Regions from separate parts of the Pseudomonas sp. LBUM1643 genome, predicted to be linked through region 3. Evidence: predicted binding sites of a transcription regulator. Region 3 holds the regulator's gene; each other region holds the start of a gene.
The links. Region 3 encodes FliA, which starts transcription of late flagellar genes. Its sites were predicted from a motif close to CTAAAGTTTNNNNNNNNNNNGCCGNTAA; they were not measured.

Region 1 (7,017 bases), 880 kb from region 3:
CGCCCGCTGCGCCTTGGCACCTTTGGTGACACGCAGTTGCTGGACTTCTTGCCGTTACCGGTCAACGCCATGGCCCAGCAGCATCAATTGATCGCCGACAAGGCGCTAGAGCTGGCCTTGGCCGCGATTGAACAGTCGGACTACCAGCCCGGCGTGCAAGCTATCGCGCGGACATTCAAGCAGCGTATTCGCCAGGACTGAACCGTGGAGCTGATCGACACCCACACGCACCTGGATTTTCCCGACTTCGACGCCGATCGCATGGCGTTGCTGGCCGAGAGTCGTGCGCTCGGTGTTCAGCGGATGGTGGTGTTGGGGGTTTATCAGGGGAACTGGCAACGGGTCTGGGACCTGGTGCAAAGCGATCCTGACTTGCACGCAGCGTTCGGCTTGCACCCGGTGTACCTGGATCAACATCAGCCAGGGGATTTGCCCGAACTCGGTGACTGGCTGACACGATTGGCCGGTCATCGGCAGCTATGCGCGGTGGGTGAGATCGGTCTGGATTATTTCATCGAAACCCTGGACCGCGAACGCCAGCAAACGTTGTTCGACGCGCAACTGCAACTGGCGGTGGACTTTGACTTACCGGCGCTGATCCACGTGCGTCGCAGCCATGCGGCAGTGATTGCCACGCTCAAACGGTTTCGCTTGAAACGCGCGGGAATCATCCATGCGTTTGCGGGAAGCAAGGAAGAGGCTCGCGAGTACATCAAGCTGGGTTTCAAACTCGGTCTGGGTGGCGCTGCAACCTGGCCGCAGGCGCTGCGCATGCACCGCGTACTTGCTGAACTGCCACTGGACGCCGTGGTACTGGAAACCGACTCACCGGACATGGCGCCCGCAATGTTCGCCGGTCAACGCAACAGTCCGGCGCATTTGCCGGACATTTGCGCCGCATTGGCGGAAATTATGGGGATCAGCCCTGAGCAGTTGGCAGCGGTCAGCACTGCCAATGCGCGTGAAGTGTTCCGCTGGTGACCAACGTAGCGCCTTGTCGGCGCTACGGATGTTTTCAGACCCGGAACGCACTGATCAGCTGTTTCAACTCCACTACCTGAGCCGACAATGCACGGCTGGCATCTTCGGTCTGGTGGGCCCCTTCGGCCGTACGCTCGCCTGCCCGATTGATCTCGACGATGTTCTGGTCGATGTCATGGGCCACGGCGGTTTGCTGCTCCACGGCGGCGGCGATCTGCTGGTTCTGATCGACGATCATGCCGACGGCGCCAAGAATGTTTTCCAATGCTTGCTGGACCTTCTCCGATTGCCCGACAGTGCCGCTGGCCATCTGATGACTGGTGCCCATGGCTTTCACCGCTGCGCCCACGCCGCTGTGCAGTCTGATGATCATCTGCTCGATTTCTTCGGTCGATTGCTGCGTGCGCTTGGCCAGTGTCCTGACTTCATCGGCGACCACCGCGAATCCACGGCCCTGCTCACCCGCCCGCGCAGCTTCAATTGCCGCGTTGAGTGCCAGCAGGTTGGTTTGCTCAGCAATGCTTTTGATCACTTCCAGCACACGACTGATGGATTGGCTGTCGCTCGCCAGTTGATTGATCACCAGGACAGATTGATCAATTTCGCCGGCAAGGGCTGCGATGCTGCCCTGCTGTGACTGCACAAGTCCGCGTCCGTTGAGGGTTTCATCGTTGACGCTGTGCGCGCTGCTGACCGCGGCGGCGGCACTGCGCGCGACCTCCAGAGAGGTGGCGGACATCTGGTTCATGGCCGTGGCGACCTGCTCGATCTGCGAGCGCTGCCCCGCCACTGCCTGGTTGCTTTGGGCAGAAACGTTTTCGACCTGACCGGCCTGGCGCTCGACCTCGCTGACGGTTTGTCCGACGCGCTCGATCAGGTCATGGATTTTCTTCACGGTCCCGTTGAACACTTCGCCCAACTCGCCGAGTTCGTCGCGACTGTTGGCACTGAACGTCACTGTCATGTCGCCCGCTGCGACTTTGTCCATCACCGCGCCAAGACGCTTGAGGGTGGTGCGGGTCGAGGCGTAGAAACCGCCGTATAGGTAAAAGATCAACACGAACACCACCGACAGCGCCACGGCCTGCAGGATCATATGCGTGCGATTCTGCTCCAGTCGTTGCTGTAACTGGGTGCCGAGAAATTTCAGGGTGGCTTCGTTGAGTTGGTAGGTTTGGTCCATCAGGCCAGTGACGGTGTCGTAAAAACCTTGCCACGGCGCATCAAGCGTATCGGCCATCACCACCTGTTCTTCGAACAGTTCACTGGCTTTTTTAAGCGAGGCTTTGCTGGTATCGGCCAGAGCCGTCAGCGAGTCCTTGGCCGCTTTGCTCGAACCCAGTGTGTCTTGCAATTTCAGGCCGTACTCAGCCTGGAGCTTTTCGATCTGCACCAGCAATTCATCAAATCGGGTGCTCGATGCCGAGTTGAGAAAACCCTGTCCCAGGGAAAAAGAGCCCATCGCCCGGCCTTCACCCAACAGTTGGGTGACGGATGGGGTGACGGTAGTGATGAGTTCGGTCAGCTGACGCATGTCGCTTTGAGTGTCACGACTCAGGCCCGCCTGACTGGCGATGATCTGACTGAAAATTTGTGCGCTGCCCAGTAACTTGCCAATCATCCCGCTTTTGCTTTGCAGGGAGCTTTCCGCTTGCTGGGCTTTGAACGCCGCAATCATTTCATCGCGCTTGGCATCGAATACCGCGATCTGCTCGGGGTCCGTGGACATCGCGGCCAAGCCTTGCAGACGAGCCAGTACGCTTTGCTCCAGCGCGCTGATCTTCGATTCGACATTGCCGGCTTTACCCGACTGCCCCAGGGTGACGTTGATCTGCACCAGGTTGTTCAGGGTCTCGAGATCGCGACGAAGTGCCAGGCTGCTGCCGAGTAAATCGATGCTTTGCAGTTCGATGCGGGTGCCCTGAAATTCGCGATAGGAATCGCGTACCAGATAGAAGTTGGTCACCAGCATCGGTATGAGGAACAGCACGCTGATCAGGCTGAACTTCATGCCGAAGCTCAGGCGATTCATTAGCGCGACGGCGGGATAGAGCAAGCTCTTCACTGTGAAGTCTCCCTTTGATTTCTTATTTTTATTGGCAGGCGCACAGAGAAAGCAGATAGCCACTATTGGGCGCTATCTCTGTATAGCTTAAATCGGCAGGAGGTTTTGTAACTTAAGGTTAACGGAGGAGGGATTTGTGTAGCAGCGAGTGAAACCTGCTGCTACACGGCAGTTGTGTTTAGGGAAGAACCGTCCACAACGCGAATCCGGCATACCAGAGCAATGCTGCGCGCAGCAGCAGTTCCCAGATTCGGTCCAGGCTGTTGATGCCGTCGGGCCCGACCACCGGCGCCGGTATTTCACCGGCCACCAGCCCGACCTTCTCGATCAATTGGGCAGCACTGATGTTCCAGTTGAGCAGTTCATGCAACATTACCCGACTGACCGCGACAAAGTTGCCCACCAGCGCAAAACTCGCCGCCAGCAGGCGCACCGGTATCCAGTCGAACGCATGCCGCAATTGCGCAGCACGTTCGGTGACCGCCGGGTTTTTTCCGTGTTCTTCGGCCAACGCTAACAGGCGATAGCTGAGCGCCGCGACCGGACCCAGCAGGAAATACCAGAAAATCACAGCGAAAAAGCTTTGGTAAGCCTCCCACAGCAAGTGACCTTCGACGCGCTCCAGCAGTTGTTCGCCGTTGTCTGCACAAATACCCAGATCGCGATTCGCGACGTGCGCTGCCGCCTGCAGATCTTCCCGGCGCCAGGCATCGCGAAACGGGCCAAGACCGGCCAGCAAATCGCCACGGCCCAGGCTGTAGATCACTACCAGCAAATGCACGGGCAACGCCAAAAGACCGTAGGCCACCGGCTCAAGCACGATCAACAGCAACCCCAGCACCGCGACCGGCAGTAACACGAGCACGATCAATATCAGCCATGGGTGGCTGGCAAAACGTGGGCTTGCTTCAAGCTTGTTCAGCTCGCTTACCCAACCACTGTCGCGCTGAACACGATGACGAAGGGCCGAGAACTTCTCGATCCAGACCGCCAACAGCAACACCAGAAAACTCATTGTTGTTCCTCTTTTGCCAAGGCCGCGCGATAGCGAGCCCAGTCGAACGCTGGACCCGGATCGGTTTTACGTCCGGGTGCGATGTCACTATGACCGCAGATACGCTGTGCTGTGATGGCCGTGAAGGCGCTTTGCAGCTGTCGGGTCAGGGCCGTCAATGCGTTGTATTGAGCATCGGTGAACGGCAGATCATCCGTACCTTCCAGCTCAATGCCCACGGAAAAATCGTTACAGGTTTCCCGACCTTCGAAAACCGAGACACCCGCATGCCAGGCGCGCTCCAGACAAGAGACAAACTGGGTGACCTTGCCGTCACGTTCGATCAGGAAATGCGCGGACACACGAAGATCAGCTATCCCTTCAAAGTAGGGGTGCTCTGTGACGTCCAGGCGATTCTGGAAAAACGCCTGCACCTTGCCGGTGGCGAACTGCGCGGGCGGCAGGCTGATGTTGTGGATCACCAGCAGGGAAATTTCGCCCGTGGGGCGCGCATTGAAGTTAGGCGAAGGGCAGACCTGCACGCCCTGACACCAACCACTTGCGGGATCCAAGTGCATACCGGTTCCTTGAGCATCGACTGTGTTGGCGCCCAGTATGCCGCGATAGACCCTCGCGACGCGATCACTTGCCACAATTGATGTGGCTGGAGAATCGACCAAATGCACCTTTCATCACCCAGGAAAGGCCTCTGATGCCTTGGGTTGCCGCGCGCCATGCCCCTATAATCGGATCACTTTGTTTGTGGAGTCCGTTATGCCGAATCTACGTCTCGCCGACTTGACCGCCGAAATCGAAGCCAACGTGCGCCGTGCGTTGCTCGAAGACATCGGCAGCGGCGACATCACCGCACAATTGATCCCGGCTGAACGCCTGGCCAAAGCGACCATCATCACCCGCGATGCTGCCGTTATCGCGGGCACCGCATGGGTCGATGCTGTATTCCGGCAATTGGACCCTCGAGTGGCCGTTCATTGGCAGGTGCGCGATGGCGAACGGGTGAAACCCAATCAAGCGCTGTTCCACCTCGAGGGGCCGGCACGCTCGCTTCTCACCGGAGAGCGCTGCGCACTGAACTTCCTGCAGCTGCTTTCAGGGGTGGCCACTCGCGCGCAGTACCTGGCGGATTACGTTGCCGAGACCCAGGTGAAACTGCTCGACACCCGCAAAACCCTTCCGGGGCTGCGTCTGGCGCAAAAATATGCCGTGACCTGTGGCGGTTGCCACAATCACCGCATCGGCCTGTATGACGCGTTCCTGATCAAAGAGAACCACATAGCAGCCTGTGGTGGCATCCCTGAAGCCATCAACGCCGCGCACAAGATTGCCCCGGGCAAACCGGTGGAGATCGAGGTGGAAAGTCTTGAGGAGTTGAAGCAAGCCCTGGCAGCAGGTGCGGACATCATCATGCTTGATGAGCTGAGCCTGGATGACATGCGCGAAGCGGTGCGCCTTAACGGCGGCAAGGCGAAACTGGAAGCCAGCGGTGGCATCAACGAAAGTACGCTACTGCCGATCGCTGAAACGGGCGTGGATTACATTTCGATCGGTGCGATGACCAAGGATGTAAAGGCCGTTGATCTGTCGATGCGGCTCAGCCTCTGACTGCGAAATGAAAAACTGTAGGAGCGAGCTTGCTCGCGATGGTCGTTAACGATAACGCGAGTTTACAGACTAAACGCGCCGCTCTTGAGTCCATCGCGAGCAAGCTCGCTCCTACACGCTTTATCAGACCACCAGATTATTCATCTCGCAGTACTCTTCCCACTCGACACCCAGCACTTCGGCCGCCTCCTTGTGCAAAACCAGGCGCGCCTCCTCAAACTCTTCAGGTGTTGAGGTGTACTTGAGCGTCAGCTCCCAAGGCTGCAATCCCTGGGATTCAGCCTCGTCCTCGAATGCCCACTGGATCTGGTCTTTCTGATCATCGGCCGGCAGGTCCTTGATCTCTTCGGCCAACTGGGGGGAATCCAGCAAGTACTTCTTCAGCGCTTCTTCGTGTCTGGCTTCTTGGGTCAATTCTTTAACGGTCATGGCGTTCTCTTTGATCTGGGAATGGAAGATGGATCTGGATCATCAAGGATCTCTCTGACGCAAAAAGCCGTTTGAAACCCGGCTTGCCTGGCCTTCAGAACCATTCGGGATCATCTGAAAACAACGTGTCGCTGGTGCCCGAGACAGGAATCGAACCTGCGACCTTCGCGTTACGAGTGCGCTGCTCTACCGGCTGAGCTACACGGGCAGTGGGCTAAACCTAGCACTGACTACCGAGTCAGGCAACTTGCCAAATCGCCTAAATCAAAAGATCGCAGTCTGCGGCAGCTCCTACACAGATCTACTGTAGGAGCTGCCGCAGGCTGCGATCTTTTGATCTTTCTGCACACAGCAAAACGCCCCGAACCAGTCGGGGCGTTTTGTTGTTCAGCGGTTAAGCGGGGGGGTCGTTAAACGCCCGATGCCTTGGCTGCTGCTACGTCTTTGATGGACAGCTTGATACGGCCGCGGTTGTCCACGTCCAGTACCAGTACTTCCACTTCCTGGCCTTCTTTCAGGATGTCGGTCACTTTTTCTACGCGAGCGTCGCTCAGCATCGAGATGTGAACCAGACCGTCCTTGCCAGGCAGGATGTTGACGAATGCGCCGAAGTCGACGATGCGCTCAACCTTACCCACGTAGATCTTGCCGATTTCAGCTTCTGCGGTGATGCCCAGAACGCGCTGACGTGCAGCTTCAGCAGCTTCCTTGGTTTCGCCGAAGATCTTGATCGAGCCGTCGTCTTCGATGTCGATCGAAGCCTTGGTCTCTTCACAGATCGCACGAATGGTCGCGCCGCCTTTACCGATAACATCACGGATTTTGTCGGTGTCGATTTTCATCGCGATCATGGTCGGAGCATTTTCCGACAGTTCGGTACGGGACTGACCAATGATCTGGTTCATCTGACCGAGGATATTCAGGC
Region 2 (7,017 bases), 3.2 Mb from region 3:
GCGCCAAATGTGAACTCCTACCAGCGCTTGTGCCATCCCTTCGCATCGCCGAACAATGCTTGCTGGTCCCACGACAACCGAGCCGCCGGGTTGCGCATCCCGGCCAGTTCGCCGGTCGCTCGTCGGGTTGAAAACCGCTTGCCAGGGGCTGACGCCAATCCCTATCTGGCGATTGCGGCCAGCCTGGCAGCCGGGTTATATGGCATTGAAAACACGTTGGAGCCCAGTGAGCCAATACAGGGTGAATTCGAGGTACCGGACAATCTTTCATTGCCGTGTACCTTGCATGCTGCACTTGAGCGTCTGAAACGTAGCCAATTGGCGAAGGAACTGTTTGGCAAGGAGTTCATCGAAGGCTACATCGCTTCGAAGTCCATGGAGTTGACCAGCTTCTATGATGAAATTACTCCCTGGGAGCGACGTGTACTGGCAGCCCAGGCCTGACGAATCATCGTCATCGGGCTATCTTTTCGGATAGCCCGACACTTACTGCAAGGAGCCGCTCGGAACGCCGATGCGCCAAATCTGGAAATCCTTTCGAGCGTTGTATTTCGCTTCGCTGATGATGTTGATCGGCTCGGGCTTGTTGAGTACCTACCTGGCCTTGCGCCTGGCAGCCGACAACGTCGACAGTTTGTGGGTCGGTGCCTTGATGGCGGCCAACTACTTCGGCCTGGTGCTGGGTGGGAAGATCGGTCACCGATTGATTGCCCGTGTCGGGCATATTCGGGCTTACGCAGCGTGTGCCGGTATCGTCGGCGCGGCCGTGTTGGGACACGGATTGATCGACTGGCTGCCCGCGTGGCTGTTCCTGCGGGTCATCGTCGGTCTGGGCATGATGTGCCAGTACATGGTCATCGAAAGCTGGCTTAACGAACAGGCCGAAGCCAAGCAACGCGGCCTGGTGTTCAGCGGCTACATGATCGCCTCGTACCTTGGCCTGGTATTGGGTCAGTTGATTCTGGTCATGCACCCGGCGCTCGGCCTCGAGCTGCTGATGCTGGTCGCCTTGTGTTTTGCGCTGTGCCTGGTGCCGGTGGCCTTGACCCGACGGATTCACCCTGCACCTTTGCACCCTGCGCCGATGGAGCCACGGTTCTTTATCAAGCGCGTACCGCAGTCGTTAAGTACGGTGCTGGGGGCGGGTCTGATTGTGGGTTCGTTCTATGGTTTGGCGCCGTTGTATGCCTCCCAGCAAGGACTGTCTACCGAGCAAGTGGGCTTGTTCATGGGTAGCTGCATTTTTGCTGGCCTGCTGGTGCAGTGGCCGTTGGGGTGGTTGTCCGACCGTTATGATCGGGCACTGTTGATCCGTTGCTTCGCGTTCAGCCTGGCGGTGGCTGCATTGCCGCTGGCGATCATGAAGCAGGTGCCACTGGAAGTGCTGTTTATCGCCGGTTTCTTCTGCTCCCTGGTGCAATTTTGCCTGTATCCCTTGGCAGTGGCTTTTTCCAATGACCACGTCGAAGGCGATCGCCGGGTGTCTCTGACGGCGATGCTACTGGTGACCTACGGCGTGGGTGCCAGTATCGGGCCGTTGGTTGCCGGGGTCCTGATGAAGCTGTTTGGCAGTCAGATGCTCTACGCGTTCTTCAGCTTCTTCGCGTTGGTACTGGTCTGGCGGATTCGTCCGAAAGCCGTCACCAACCTGCATCAGGTGGACGATGCCCCGCTGCATCACGTGGCCATGCCGGACAGCATGTCGAGTTCGCCATTGGTAGCGGCCCTTGACCCTCGAGTTGATGAGCAGGTGGTGCAAGATCAGATGCAGAACCCGATCCCGCCAGAGCCGGAACCGGAACCAGAACCGGAACCCGAGTCGCCAGAAAAACCTGAGACCGACCCATCGCCGTCAGACCCTGACGAAGGCCGCGAGCAGAGCTTCACCGAAGCCAGGCCCTGAGATCCACGCACAAAAAAACGGGCAGTCCCCAAAAGGACTGCCCGTTTTCTATTGAAGCGTTAACTCAGAGATCGTCTTTGTCGAAACGCCGTGCTTCGCGCTGAAGCTGATAGACGAATCTCTCAACCTGACGCTGCACCAGCCCGCTCATGTTATGAAAGCGAACACCGGCGAAGGTGGTGGAAATCTTTTCTTCGAAATGCAGGTAACGCAGTTCGACGGGTGCCGTCATTTTGCCGAAGGGCAGGGCGGCAGCAAAGCGGTCGTAGACTTGCCCCAGTTGCAGGCTCGAGCTGATATCGCCGTCGAAGCGCAATTTGCAGCCAGTGGCAGAGATGTCCAGCAGCTTTCCGCTGATCGGTGCCTTGAGCTTTTCACCGTCCAGATCGACGTTAACCAGCTGTGCCAGTTTAAGAGCAGCGCGGAATGCGTTACGGCGCTGGTGATAAACCACTTCGTCGGGCATCGGACCGTGATAGCAGCGAGTGCCACCCGTTTCGTCGATGGTCAGCGCGCCATTACTTTCCCAGGCGATGCGAACACCGTCGTGGAAGCCTTCGACCTTGAACGGTTCGCCGGCGAGCAGGAAGCGTTCACCGTCCCGTGGAATCATTTCGTCAAGCGAGATCGTGCCGCTGTCACGGTCAATACCCACCAGATAGCTTTGAAAGCGCTGGCTGCGCTCATGGAACGTAATGATCAGAGGGTCGTGGCTGTCTTGCAGCTGACGTAGGGTGCCGGAGATCTCAAGGGGCGTTGCGAGCACCTTGGGTGGCTGCGGAGCATCTTCCGCGCTTGAGGCATTGAACACGGTTCATCAATCTCCAGACAAAATTTGACTGCGGCTAGCCAGCATTTTGCCAGCATGTTTCTCGTCTTGATAGTGCGGGCTCATCGGCGGGTTCAAGCCTGACTGAGAGGCCCCCGCTTCGCGAGTACAGAGGTCGATCCGCGGGCGTCATAAAGCGCTGGTGTGTCGCCGCCGTGGAGGATTTTCAGCTGGGTAGCCGTGGCAGCCTGTTGCATCATGATGGACTGGCCATTGCTGACGTTGGTGCCCTGGCACTGGGCCAGTAAGTCGGTGAGAACATCACTCTGAGCCAGCAACTGTTCGCCAATGCTCGATTGGGCGGCCAATTGCTCCAGACCCTGGCGATTGATCGGCAGGTTGAGGCTGGCAAGGATCGCACTGCGCTTGCGGCCATGCTGTTCAAGCAAAATGATCAATGCCTGCTTCTGCGCCAGAATGTCTTCGAGCAGTCGCATGTCGCGACCATGCAACGCGATGGCCTCGGTTTGCAATAACTCGAGCAATTGTTGCGCTGGAGCAAAGTCGTCGGTGATCAGTTGCAGTAAATTAGTATCGTGCATGGCTGGCCTTGGGTTTTAAGCGTCCAAAAGCCTCGCGCAGACCGGAGCCTAACGCTGGGCTTCGAAGTTGAGCAGTTTGCTGGCTACACGGTTGCTGTCGACTTTATAGCTGCCATCGGCAATCGCTGCTTTCAACTCTGCCACGCGGGCATTATCGACAGCGGGCTGATCGCGCAGCTTGTCAGTGACCTTTTGCAACTGCTGAGCCTCATTGCTGAGGTGTACCGATTCCCCGCTTTTGACGGTAGTGGCCTCTGCGGCCGGGGTATTCAGCGGCGCGGACTTGGCGGCTTCGGCCGTGTCCTTGCTGGCGCTGGTACGTGTACTGCCCGTAAGTGACGAGGAGCTGTTTAGACGGCTGAAATCGATGACCATGATCAAAAAACCTCTGGGTATTTGGACGCTTGCCATGTTTTCGGCCAAACCCTGGAAAACTTTAGACTCATTTATCAATGAGCTTGCGCGCGTCAGCACTTGCCCTGGATGAGTCACAGTTTAGGGAACAGTCGAGCGGCGCGCCATCTCTACGCCAATACCCGTCGTACTACATGGCGACTTCCACCTGGCCAGGCGCGATAACTTGCGCCTTGATGACCCGCTGGGAGTTCAGGTTTTTTACGCGTATCTGCTCTCGCAAGCCACCATTGGACAACGCTTCACCTGGCATGCGCACGCTGAGCGTGCCGCTGCGGGCGGTAATCACCACCTGGTCGCCCTTGGTGATGACTTCCGCCTGCTCGATGTTCACCAGAGTGATCAACTGATCGGCGACCATTGGTCGGGTCAGTTTTTGCCCGATCGCCTGATCCAGCGAAGTCAGGTAGCCCTGGCTGATAAGGCTGATATCACGCTCGCGCAGGATCACATCGTCGGGTTCGACAACACCGAGGCGTCGCAGCGGTCGGGTGGTGGTGACGACGTCGCGGAACAGCCGGACTTGAGCGGGTACGAACACGGTCCAGGGGGCGGCGCCCTCGCAGCGAACCTTGACCGTAACGCGCCCCAATGGCTTGGCCGGACTCTCCAGGCTCGCTGTCAATTCCTTGTCGCACATTGGCATGCGCAGACGTGGGTCGAGCTGGCTGACCTGGATCTCATAACGACCTTCAGTTTGACTGGTCGCCAAATAGTCTTCTACGGTGAATTCAAGAAAGCCCTGGGTGACGCCGATAAGCATGTCAGGCAAGGTAACCGCATCAGCAAGGGCAGGGCTGCCAGCGTTGAACAGGCAAACGGCCGACATCGCGCAAAGCAATTTGCGAAAGTTTGAGGTCAGGCGTCGGAAAAATGTCGGTTCTGTGTTCATACGAGTTAAAAAGCAAGCGCCGTGCCGTTTAGCAATGAATGTGCGTCGCAACACACTGAAGCGTTGGTAGTAGGAGTCTGGGCATGGCTGGTGTAATGGATTCAGTAAACCAGCGCACGCAACTGGTAGGGCAGAATCGCCTGGAGCTGTTGTTGTTCCGTCTTGACGGCCCGCAGCTCTATGGGATTAACGTATTCAAGGTTCGCGAGGTGCTGCAATGCCCTAAGCTGACCCTGATGCCCAAGTCCAATCCTGTCGTGTGCGGTGTGGCGAGTATTCGGGGGGCGACCATTCCGATTCTGGATCTGGCAATGGCGACCGGTTCAGGTCGTTTGCTGGATCAGAGCAATCCGTTCGTGATCATCACGGAGTACAACACCAAGACCCAGGGTTTCCTGGTGCGCTCGGTGGAACGCATCGTCAACATGAACTGGGAGGAGATCCATCCGCCGCCCAAGGGCACTGGACGTGATCACTACCTCACGGCAGTGACCCGCGTTGACAATCAGTTAGTTGAAATCATCGACGTCGAGAAAGTGCTGGCGGAAGTGGCGCCGACACCGGAAGCGATTTCCGTGGGCGTCGTGGATGTCGAAACCCAGCACAAGGCGCTGTCTTTGCGTGTGTTGACGGTCGATGACTCGTCGGTGGCACGCAAGCAGGTCTCGCGTTGTCTACAAACGGTCGGCGTCGAAGTGGTGGCGCTGAACGACGGCCGGCAAGCGCTGGACTACCTGCGCAAGTTGGTCGATGAAGGTAAAAAGCCGGAAGAAGAGTTCCTGATGATGATTTCCGACATCGAGATGCCGGAAATGGACGGGTACACCCTCACCGCCGAGATCCGCAGTGACCCTCGCATGCAAAAGCTTCATATCATCCTGCATACTTCGTTGTCGGGGGTGTTCAATCAGGCGATGGTCAAGAAAGTCGGTGCCGATGACTTCCTTGCCAAATTCCGCCCTGATGACCTGGCATCCCGGGTAGTCGACCGGATCAAAGCAGCAGATATCAGCTAGGGGCCTTTTGTCCCTGGCGGTCAACACGAGTTAAGAGGCGGCATCATTGTCTACGGGTAATTTGGATTTCGAACAGTTCCGGGTATTCCTGGAAAAAGCCTGTGGCATTTTGCTCGGTGAAAACAAGCAGTACCTGGTATCGAGCCGTCTCAACAAACTGATGGAGCAGCAAGGCATCAAGTCCCTGGGTGAGCTGGTCCAGCGCATCCAGACCCAGCCGCGCAGTGGTTTGCGCGAGATGGTGGTGGATGCCATGACGACCAACGAAACCCTGTGGTTTCGTGACACCTATCCGTTTGAAGTCTTGAAGAACAAGGTACTGCCTGAAGCGATCAAGGCGGCGCCCGGCCAGCGTCTGCGGATCTGGTCGGCCGCGTGCTCGTCGGGTCAGGAACCCTATTCGCTGTCGATGTCGATCGACGAATTCGAGCGGGTCAATCTGGGGCAACTGAAGATGGGTGTGCAGATCGTTGCCACTGATCTTTCCGGCACCATGCTGACCAACTGCAAGACTGGCGAGTACGACAGCCTGGCAATCGGTCGTGGTCTTTCGCCCGAGCGCCTGCAGCGTTATTTCGATCCCAAGGGACCGGGACGCTGGGCCATCAAGGCGCCGATCAAGAGTCGGGTGGAGTTTCGCTCGTTCAATCTGCTGGACAGTTACGCGGCGCTTGGCAAGTTCGACATCGTGTTCTGCCGTAACGTGTTGATCTACTTCTCCGCCGAGGTGAAGAAAGACATCTTGTTGCGTATCCATAGCACGTTGAAACCGGGAGGCTATCTGTTCCTCGGCGCTTCCGAAGCGCTGAATGGTTTGCCGGATCATTACCAGATGGTCCAGTGCAGCCCGGGGATCATTTACCAGGCGAAATGATTCGGGGTTAATTAAAAAAAACGGAAGTCCTCAGGGACTTCCGTTTTTTTATGCCTGATGATTTTTCAAATCCACCTCCCACCGGGTCCGCTGTTGTCATTGCGAATGCATCTAAGCGGCAGAAAAGCGGCAGGCGGCGGAAGTCGATTGCCGCTTTTCTGTCATTGCCACCCTTGCCACTGCCCGAAAACCCACTGTTTGCGGGGTTTTTCCAATTGGCACGCGGCTTGCTAAGTTCACCGTACGAAAAATCAGGTCACCCGAAGGTTTCCCGACATGAGCATCAGCTTCGATAAAGCGCTCGGTATTCACCAACAGGCTCTCAACTTCCGCGCACAGCGTGCCGAAGTCCTGGCGAACAACATCGCCAACGCAGACACCCCGAACTACAAGGCTCGGGATCTGGACTTCTCGAAGGTGCTCGCCGAACAGAGCGAGAAAACCAAGAGCGGCGGTTTCGCGCTGAACATGACCAACAGCCGTCATATCGAGGCCCAAGGCTTGGACAGCGGTGACGAGTCACTGCTGTATCGCACGCCGATGCAAC
Region 3 (7,017 bases):
TAACAGCGCCGCACCGACGGTGCCGCCGATGACGATCAACGCCGCCGGGCCGTTAGCCAGCGCGCCGAGGTGGCCGCCTTCAAGGTAGTTGCCGCCAATAATGGCAACGAACGCCATGATGATCCCGATGAGGCTTAAAACGTCCATCAGATGCAGGCCTCGACCAGGTGCTTGCCAATCTCGTCCAGGCCATACACCGCGTCGGCGAGTTCAGCTTTGACGATGGCCATCGGCATGCCATAGATCACGCAACTGGCTTCATCCTGAGCCCAGATCGAGCTACCACCCTGTTTAAGCAAGCGTGCCCCTTCACGGCCATCGGCGCCCATGCCGGTCAGTACCACCGCCAGAACTTTGTCACCGTAGGACTTGGCCGCAGAACCGAAGGTGATGTCCACGCAGGGCTTGTAGTTCAGACGCTCGTCACCCGGGAGGATTTTCACCGCACCACGGCCATCGATCATCATCTGCTTGCCGCCGGGTGCCAACAACGCCAGTCCCGGACGCAGGATGTCGCCATCCTCTGCTTCCTTGACGGTGATGCGGCAAAGCTTGTCCAGACGCTCGGCGAACGCCTTGGTGAACGCGGCGGGCATGTGCTGAATCAACACGATGGGTGCCGGGAAGCTGGCCGGCAATTGGGTCAAGACGCGCTGCAAGGCCACCGGCCCGCCAGTGGACGTGCCGATGGCAACCAGTTTGTAGGCTTTGCGTTTGGGTGCCGGCGACGACGGCGCAGACGATGCAGGTGCGGGAGTACGAATTGGAATCGGTGCCGAACGTGCAGGCGCACTGCTGCCGTAACTACCAACGCTCGAAGGCGCAGGTGGCGCAACGGTAGCGACGACGGGGGCAGGCGCGCTGTAGGTGGCGGCACGGCGATTACTGCGCGAGATGGTATGGATCTTCTCGCACAGCAGCTGCTTGACCTTGTCCGGATTGCGCGAGATGTCCTCGAAGTTTTTCGGCAGGAAATCCACCGCGCCGGCGTCGAGTGCATCCAGGGTGACCCGGGCGCCTTCGTGCGTCAGCGAGGAGAACATCAACACCGGCGTCGGGCAGCGCTGCATGATGTGCCGCACTGCCGTGATGCCGTCCATCATTGGCATCTCGTAGTCCATGGTGATCACGTCTGGCTTGAGGGCCAGCGCCTGGTCGATCGCCTCTTTTCCGTTGGTCGCCGTACCGACGACCTGGATGTTCGGATCCGCTGAAAGAATTTCCGAGACGCGGCGGCGGAAAAAACCCGAATCATCCACCACCAGGACTTTGACTGCCATAAACACTCCGTTAGACGGAGCGAGGCTCAGTCGCCCCGCTCCACCAGAATCAAATACGCCGTGTGGCGTAACGCTTGAGCATGCTCGGGACATCGAGAATCAGCGCAATGCGACCGTCACCAGTGATGGTGGCGCCCGACATGCCCGGGGTTCCCTGGAGCATTTTGCCCAATGGCTTGATGACCACCTCTTCCTGGCCTACCAGTTGATCGACGACGAAGCCGATCCGCTGTGTACCCACCGAAAGGATCACCACGTGGCCCTCGCGCTGCTCTTCATGAGCGGCGGAAGCGACCAGCCAGCGCTTGAGGTAGAACAGTGGCAGTGCCTTGTCGCGCACGATCACCACTTCCTGACCGTCGACCACGTTGGTGCGCGACAGGTCGAGGTGGAAGATCTCGTTGACGTTCACCAGAGGGAACGCGAACGCCTGATTGCCCAACATGACCATCAGCGTCGGCATGATCGCCAGAGTCAACGGGACCTTGATGACGATCTTCGAACCCTGGCCCTTGGCCGAGTAGATGTTGATCGAACCGTTGAGCTGGGAAATCTTGGTTTTCACCACGTCCATTCCCACGCCACGACCCGACACGTCGGAGATCTCGGTTTTGGTCGAGAATCCCGGCGCGAAAATCAGGTTGTAGCACTCGGTGTCGCTCAGGCGATCGGCCGCATCCTTGTCCATCACACCGCGCTTTACCGCGATGGAACGCAGGACATTAGGGTCCATGCCTTTGCCGTCATCGGAGATCGACAGCAGGATATGGTCGCCTTCCTGCTCCGCCGCCAGGATCACTTTGCCGCCCCGGGACTTGCCCGATGCTTCGCGTTCTTCCGGAGATTCGATACCGTGGTCGACGGCGTTGCGCACCAAGTGGACCAGCGGATCGGCCAGGGCCTCGACGAGGTTCTTGTCGAGGTCGGTTTCTTCGCCGACCAGCTCAAGGTTGATCTCTTTCTTGAGCTGGCGAGCCAGGTCGCGAACCAGGCGCGGGAAGCGCCCGAAGACTTTCTTGATCGGTTGCATCCGGGTCTTCATGACCGCGGTTTGCAGGTCAGCGGTGACCACATCGAGGTTCGACACCGCCTTGGACATGGCCTCATCGGCACTGTTGGCGCCGAGTCGGACCAGGCGGTTACGCACCAGTACCAGTTCGCCGACCATGTTCATGATTTCATCGAGACGCGCGGTATCGACCCGCACGGTGGTCTCGGCTTCGCTGGCGGGCTTATCCGCCGGCGGAGCAGCTTGAGCACGAGCAGGAGCGGGCTTCGCCACTTCGGCTTTTGGCTCGGGAGCTTTGGCAACCGGCTTGGGGGCTGCTGCCTTGGCGACCGGCGTGGCAACCGATGCACTGGCGCCGGTAGCGGTACCGACTTCAGTGAACTTGCCTTTGCCATGCAATTCATCGAGCAGCGCTTCGAACTCGTGATCGGAGATCAGATCACTGCCTACTGCGGCTGCAGACGGAGCGGCCGGCACAGGCGCCGAAGCAATCGCCGACTCCAGCGCTTCAACCGCAAAGTTGCCCTTGCCGTGGAGCTGGTCCAGCAGTGCTTCAAATTCTTCGTCGGTAATGTCGGAGCTATCGCCTGCCGCCTTAGGAGCCGCGGGAGCTGCGGGAGCTGCAGGCGGAACCACGGCATCAACGGCGAACTGGCCTTTACCGTGCAACTGATCGAGCAATGACTCGAACTCGGCATCGGTGATTTCATCGCTGGTTGCGCCAGCGTTGCTGATCGGTGCCGGAGCAACAGGCGCGGCCTCGGCCTGCGCCTTGACGGCATTCAGGGAGTCCAGCAGTTGCTCGAATTCGTTGTCGGTAATGTCACCTGAATCGCTTTCAGCAACCGGTGCCACGTCGACAACCGGCACCGCTTCGTCGGACGACTGCGGTTCAGCCAGGCGGGCCAGTGCCGCCAGCAGTTCAGGCGTCGCAGCCGTGATCGGGCTGCGCTCGCGGACTTCGGTGAACATACCGTTCACCGCATCCAGTGCTTCGAGAACCACGTCCATCAATTCCGAGTCGACGCGACGCTCACCCTTGCGCAGGATGTCGAAGACGTTCTCGGCGATGTGACAGCACTCCACCAACTCGTTGAGCTGGAGGAAGCCGGCGCCCCCTTTTACAGTGTGAAAACCGCGAAAAATTGCATTGAGCAAGTCCGCATCATCCGGTCGACTTTCAAGCTCGACCAGCTGTTCGGACAGTAGCTCTAGAATCTCGCCGGCCTCAACCAGGAAATCCTGAAGGATCTCTTCATCGGCGCCGAAGCTCATTAATGGGGTGCTCCTACAGGTCTAAAATCCAAGGCTGGATAGCAAATCGTCCACATCGTCCTGACCGGACACAACGTCTTCTCTTTTATCGGCATGAATCTGCGGACCTTCACCCTGAGAGAGATGTTTTTGTGGATCTTTTTCAGCCAGCATCGCTTGACGGTCATGTTCGATGCCCGCAAAGCGGTCCACCTGACTGGCCATCAGCACGAGCTTGAGCAGGTTGCTTTCAACTTCGGTGACCAATTGAGTCACGCGCTTGATGACCTGACCGGTGAGGTCCTGGTAATCCTGAGCGAGCAGAATATCGTTGAGGTTGCTCGTTACGACGCGGTTGTCTTCGCTGCTGCGCGTGAGAAAACCGTCTACGCGCCGGGCGAGTTCGCGGAACTCCTCGGCACCGACTTCACGGCGCATGAACCGTCCCCAATCCGCGCTCAGCGCCTCGGCTTCATTGCCCAGGCTGGTGACCAGCGGCGTGGCGTTTTCAACGAGGTCCATGGTGCGGTTGGCCGCCGCTTCGGTCAGCTTGACCACATACCCCAGACGTTCAGTAGCGTCCGTGATCTGCGAGACTTCCTCGGCCTGTGGCATGTTCGGGTCAATCTGGAAATTGACGATCGCGCTATGCAACTCGCGAGTGAGCTTGCCCACTTCCTGGTACAGGCCACGATCACGGGTCTGGTTGAGCTCATGGATCAGTTGTACTGCGTCGCCGAACTTGCCTTTTTCAAGGCTTTCGACCAATTCGACCGCATGTTTTTTCAGGGTCGATTCGAAATCGCCCTGTGAAATTTCATTTTGCTCCATAGCTCCCCCGTGGCGCAGTTGCTCAACCAATGCGTTCGAAAATCTTTTCGATTTTTTCTTTTAACGCCTGGGCCGTGAAGGGCTTGACCACATAGCCGTTTACACCGGCCTGGGCTGCTTCGATGATCTGCTCGCGCTTGGCTTCAGCGGTAACCATCAGCACCGGAAGATGCTTGAGCCTTTCATCGGCGCGCACGTGGCGCAGCAGATCGATACCGGTCATGCCCGGCATGTTCCAGTCCGTTACCAGAAAGTCGATGCTGCCGCTGTTGAGGACCGGAATGGCAGTGGTGCCATCGTCAGCCTCGACCGTGTTGGTGAACCCAAGGTCACGCAACAGGTTTTTTATGATCCGCCGCATCGTTGAGAAGTCATCAACGATGAGGATTTTCATGTTCTTGTCCAATTCGACCTCCAAGCAGTCTTAAACGCGTCCAGCACCTGGACACGCCATTTCATTCAATCCGGCAAAGCATTCGATGACTGTCTGGAGCACAGCAGATCGAGACCGGTGCGTACAGAACCCACCAGCCTCGCTCGCAGTGTCCCCACACTGCCTTCAGCGCGCTCGCCACTCCCCCAAACGCCCCCGCAAACGGGCCGCGCACTGGCTGTGTAACTGGCTGACCCGCGATTCGCTAACCCCCAGGACCTCACCGATTTCCTTGAGATTGAGCTCTTCGTCGTAGTACAGCGCCAACACCAGTCGCTCACGCTCCGGCAAATTGGCAATCGCGTCCGCCAGCGCTGCCTGGAAGCGTTCATCTTCCAGATCGCGCGACGGCTCGAGATGAGCACTGGCGCCATCCTCGTGCAGTCCTTCGTGTTCGCCGTCTTGTAACAGATCGTCGAAACTGAATAACCGACTGCCCAAGGTGTCGTTCAAAATCCCGTAATAATCGTCAAGACTCAATTGGAGTTCGGCCGCAACTTCGTGATCTTTAGCGTCGCGACCGGTTTTAGCTTCAATCGAGCGAATGGCGTCGCTGACCATCCGGGTATTTCGGTGGACCGAACGTGGCGCCCAGTCCCCCTTGCGTACTTCATCGAGCATCGCGCCGCGGATGCGTATGCCCGCGTACGTCTCGAAACTAGCGCCCTTGCTGGCGTCATATTTGGTCGACACTTCAAGCAAGCCGATCATCCCGGCCTGGATCAGATCTTCGACCTGCACACTGGCCGGCAGACGCGCCAACAAGTGGTAGGCAATGCGTTTTACCAGTGGCGCGTAACGCTCGATCAGCTCGTACTGCGCATCACGGGCCGATTTTTTATAGAGGTTATAGCCACTGGCGGTCATAGCACGGGTCCTGCAGTTTGTTGCACGAGGCGCTCCACGAAGAACTCCAGATGCCCACGCGGGTTGGCAGGCAATGGCCAGGTGTCGACCTTTTGCGCGATCGCCTTGAAGGCCAGCGAACACTTGGAGCGCGGGAATGCTTCATACACGGCGCGCTGCTTCTGCACAGCCTTGCGTACGCTTTCGTCGTACGGCACCGCACCGACGTATTGTAAGGCGACGTCGAGGAAACGATCCGTGACCTTGGTCAACTTGGCGAACAGGTTGCGACCTTCTTGCGGGCTCTGGGCCATGTTGGCCAGAACACGGAAACGGTTCATGCCGTAATCACGGTTGAGCAGTTTGATCAGGGCGTAGGCGTCAGTGATCGAGGTCGGCTCATCGCAGACCACCAGCAGGACTTCCTGAGCGGCGCGGACGAAACTGACGACCGAGTCGCCGATGCCCGCCGCCGTGTCGATCACGAGCACGTCGAGGTTATCGCCGATATCGCTGAAGGCCTGGATCAGGCCGGCGTGTTGCGCCGGGGTCAGATGAACCATGCTCTGTGTGCCGGACGCGGCCGGAACGATACGAATGCCGCCCGGGCCTTGCAACAGGACGTCGCGTAGCTCGCAGCGGCCTTCGATCACGTCGGCCAGGGTACGTTTGGGTGTCAGTCCGAGTAGAACGTCGACGTTAGCCAGTCCGAGGTCGGCGTCCAGAAGCATGACGCGCCGGCCGAGCTCTGCTAGAGCCAGGGACAAGTTCACTGACACGTTAGTTTTCCCGACGCCACCTTTGCCGCCGGTCACCGCGATAACCTGTACGGGATGCATGCTGCCCATGTTATTTCTTTACCTTGTCTTGCATAGACGGAGGCCACATTACTGGCTGCGCGTTCACAAATGGAACAATGCATGGCAGACCATCGATGTAGGTACAAAAACTATTCATTAATACCTCAGCTAACCTGCTTGGTCGGGCTGTGGTAAATATCAGCGAACATGTCAGCCATGGCTTCTTCGCTGGGTTCTTCCTGCATTTGCACGCTGACCGCGCGACTGACCAGCTGATGACGACGCGGCAGATGCAAATCATCCGGAATCCGCGGGCCATCGGTCAGATAGGCCACCGGCAGTTCATGACTGATGGCCAGGCTCAACACCTCGCCCAGACTTGCCGTTTCATCCAGTTTAGTCAGGATGCAGCCGGCGAGCCCGCAGCGCTTGTAACTGTGATAAGCGGCGGTTAGAACCTGTTTCTGGCTGGTCGTTGCCAGAACCAGATAATTTTTCGATTTGATGCCACGCCCGGCCAGGCTTTCCAGTTGCATGCGCAGTGCCGGATCGCTGGCCTGAAGG

Region 1: a site for FliA is predicted at 3,136-3,163, ahead of ACA063_RS03715 (methyl-accepting chemotaxis protein). Genes of this name have one in related genera too.
Region 2: a site for FliA is predicted at 3,687-3,714, ahead of flgM (flagellar biosynthesis anti-sigma factor FlgM). Genes of this name have one in related genera too.

What each region holds. Positions count from the first base shown of each region.
Region 1 is NZ_CP166813.1:852,433-859,449, reverse strand. It holds gene cra (catabolite repressor/activator) at 1-201, shown strand, start outside; gene ACA063_RS03720 (TatD family hydrolase) at 205-981, shown strand; gene ACA063_RS03715 (methyl-accepting chemotaxis protein) at 1,016-3,046, opposite strand; gene ampE (regulatory signaling modulator protein AmpE) at 3,225-4,061, opposite strand; gene ampD (1,6-anhydro-N-acetylmuramyl-L-alanine amidase AmpD) at 4,058-4,618, opposite strand; gene nadC (carboxylating nicotinate-nucleotide diphosphorylase) at 4,815-5,663, shown strand; gene ACA063_RS03695 (DUF6388 family protein) at 5,787-6,092, opposite strand; tRNA gene ACA063_RS03690 (tRNA-Thr) at 6,225-6,300, opposite strand; gene pnp (polyribonucleotide nucleotidyltransferase) at 6,503-7,017, opposite strand, start outside.
Region 2 is NZ_CP166813.1:4,943,910-4,950,926, reverse strand. It holds gene ACA063_RS22260 (glutamine synthetase family protein) at 1-444, shown strand, start outside; gene ACA063_RS22255 (MFS transporter) at 515-1,903, shown strand; gene ACA063_RS22250 (flagellar brake protein) at 1,968-2,714, opposite strand; gene ACA063_RS22245 (flagella synthesis protein FlgN) at 2,807-3,274, opposite strand; gene flgM (flagellar biosynthesis anti-sigma factor FlgM) at 3,323-3,649, opposite strand; gene flgA (flagellar basal body P-ring formation chaperone FlgA) at 3,819-4,580, opposite strand; gene ACA063_RS22230 (chemotaxis protein CheV) at 4,664-5,596, shown strand; gene cheR (protein-glutamate O-methyltransferase CheR) at 5,643-6,470, shown strand; gene flgB (flagellar basal body rod protein FlgB) at 6,747-7,017, shown strand, end outside.
Region 3 is NZ_CP166813.1:1,735,513-1,742,529, reverse strand. It holds gene ACA063_RS07810 (flagellar motor protein) at 1-147, opposite strand, end outside; gene ACA063_RS07805 (protein-glutamate methylesterase/protein-glutamine glutaminase) at 147-1,280, opposite strand; gene ACA063_RS07800 (chemotaxis protein CheA) at 1,330-3,564, opposite strand; gene ACA063_RS07795 (protein phosphatase CheZ) at 3,586-4,374, opposite strand; gene ACA063_RS07790 (chemotaxis response regulator CheY) at 4,397-4,768, opposite strand; gene fliA (RNA polymerase sigma factor FliA) at 4,934-5,674, opposite strand; gene fleN (flagellar synthesis regulator FleN) at 5,671-6,501, opposite strand; gene flhF (flagellar biosynthesis GTPase FlhF) at 6,618-7,017, opposite strand, start outside.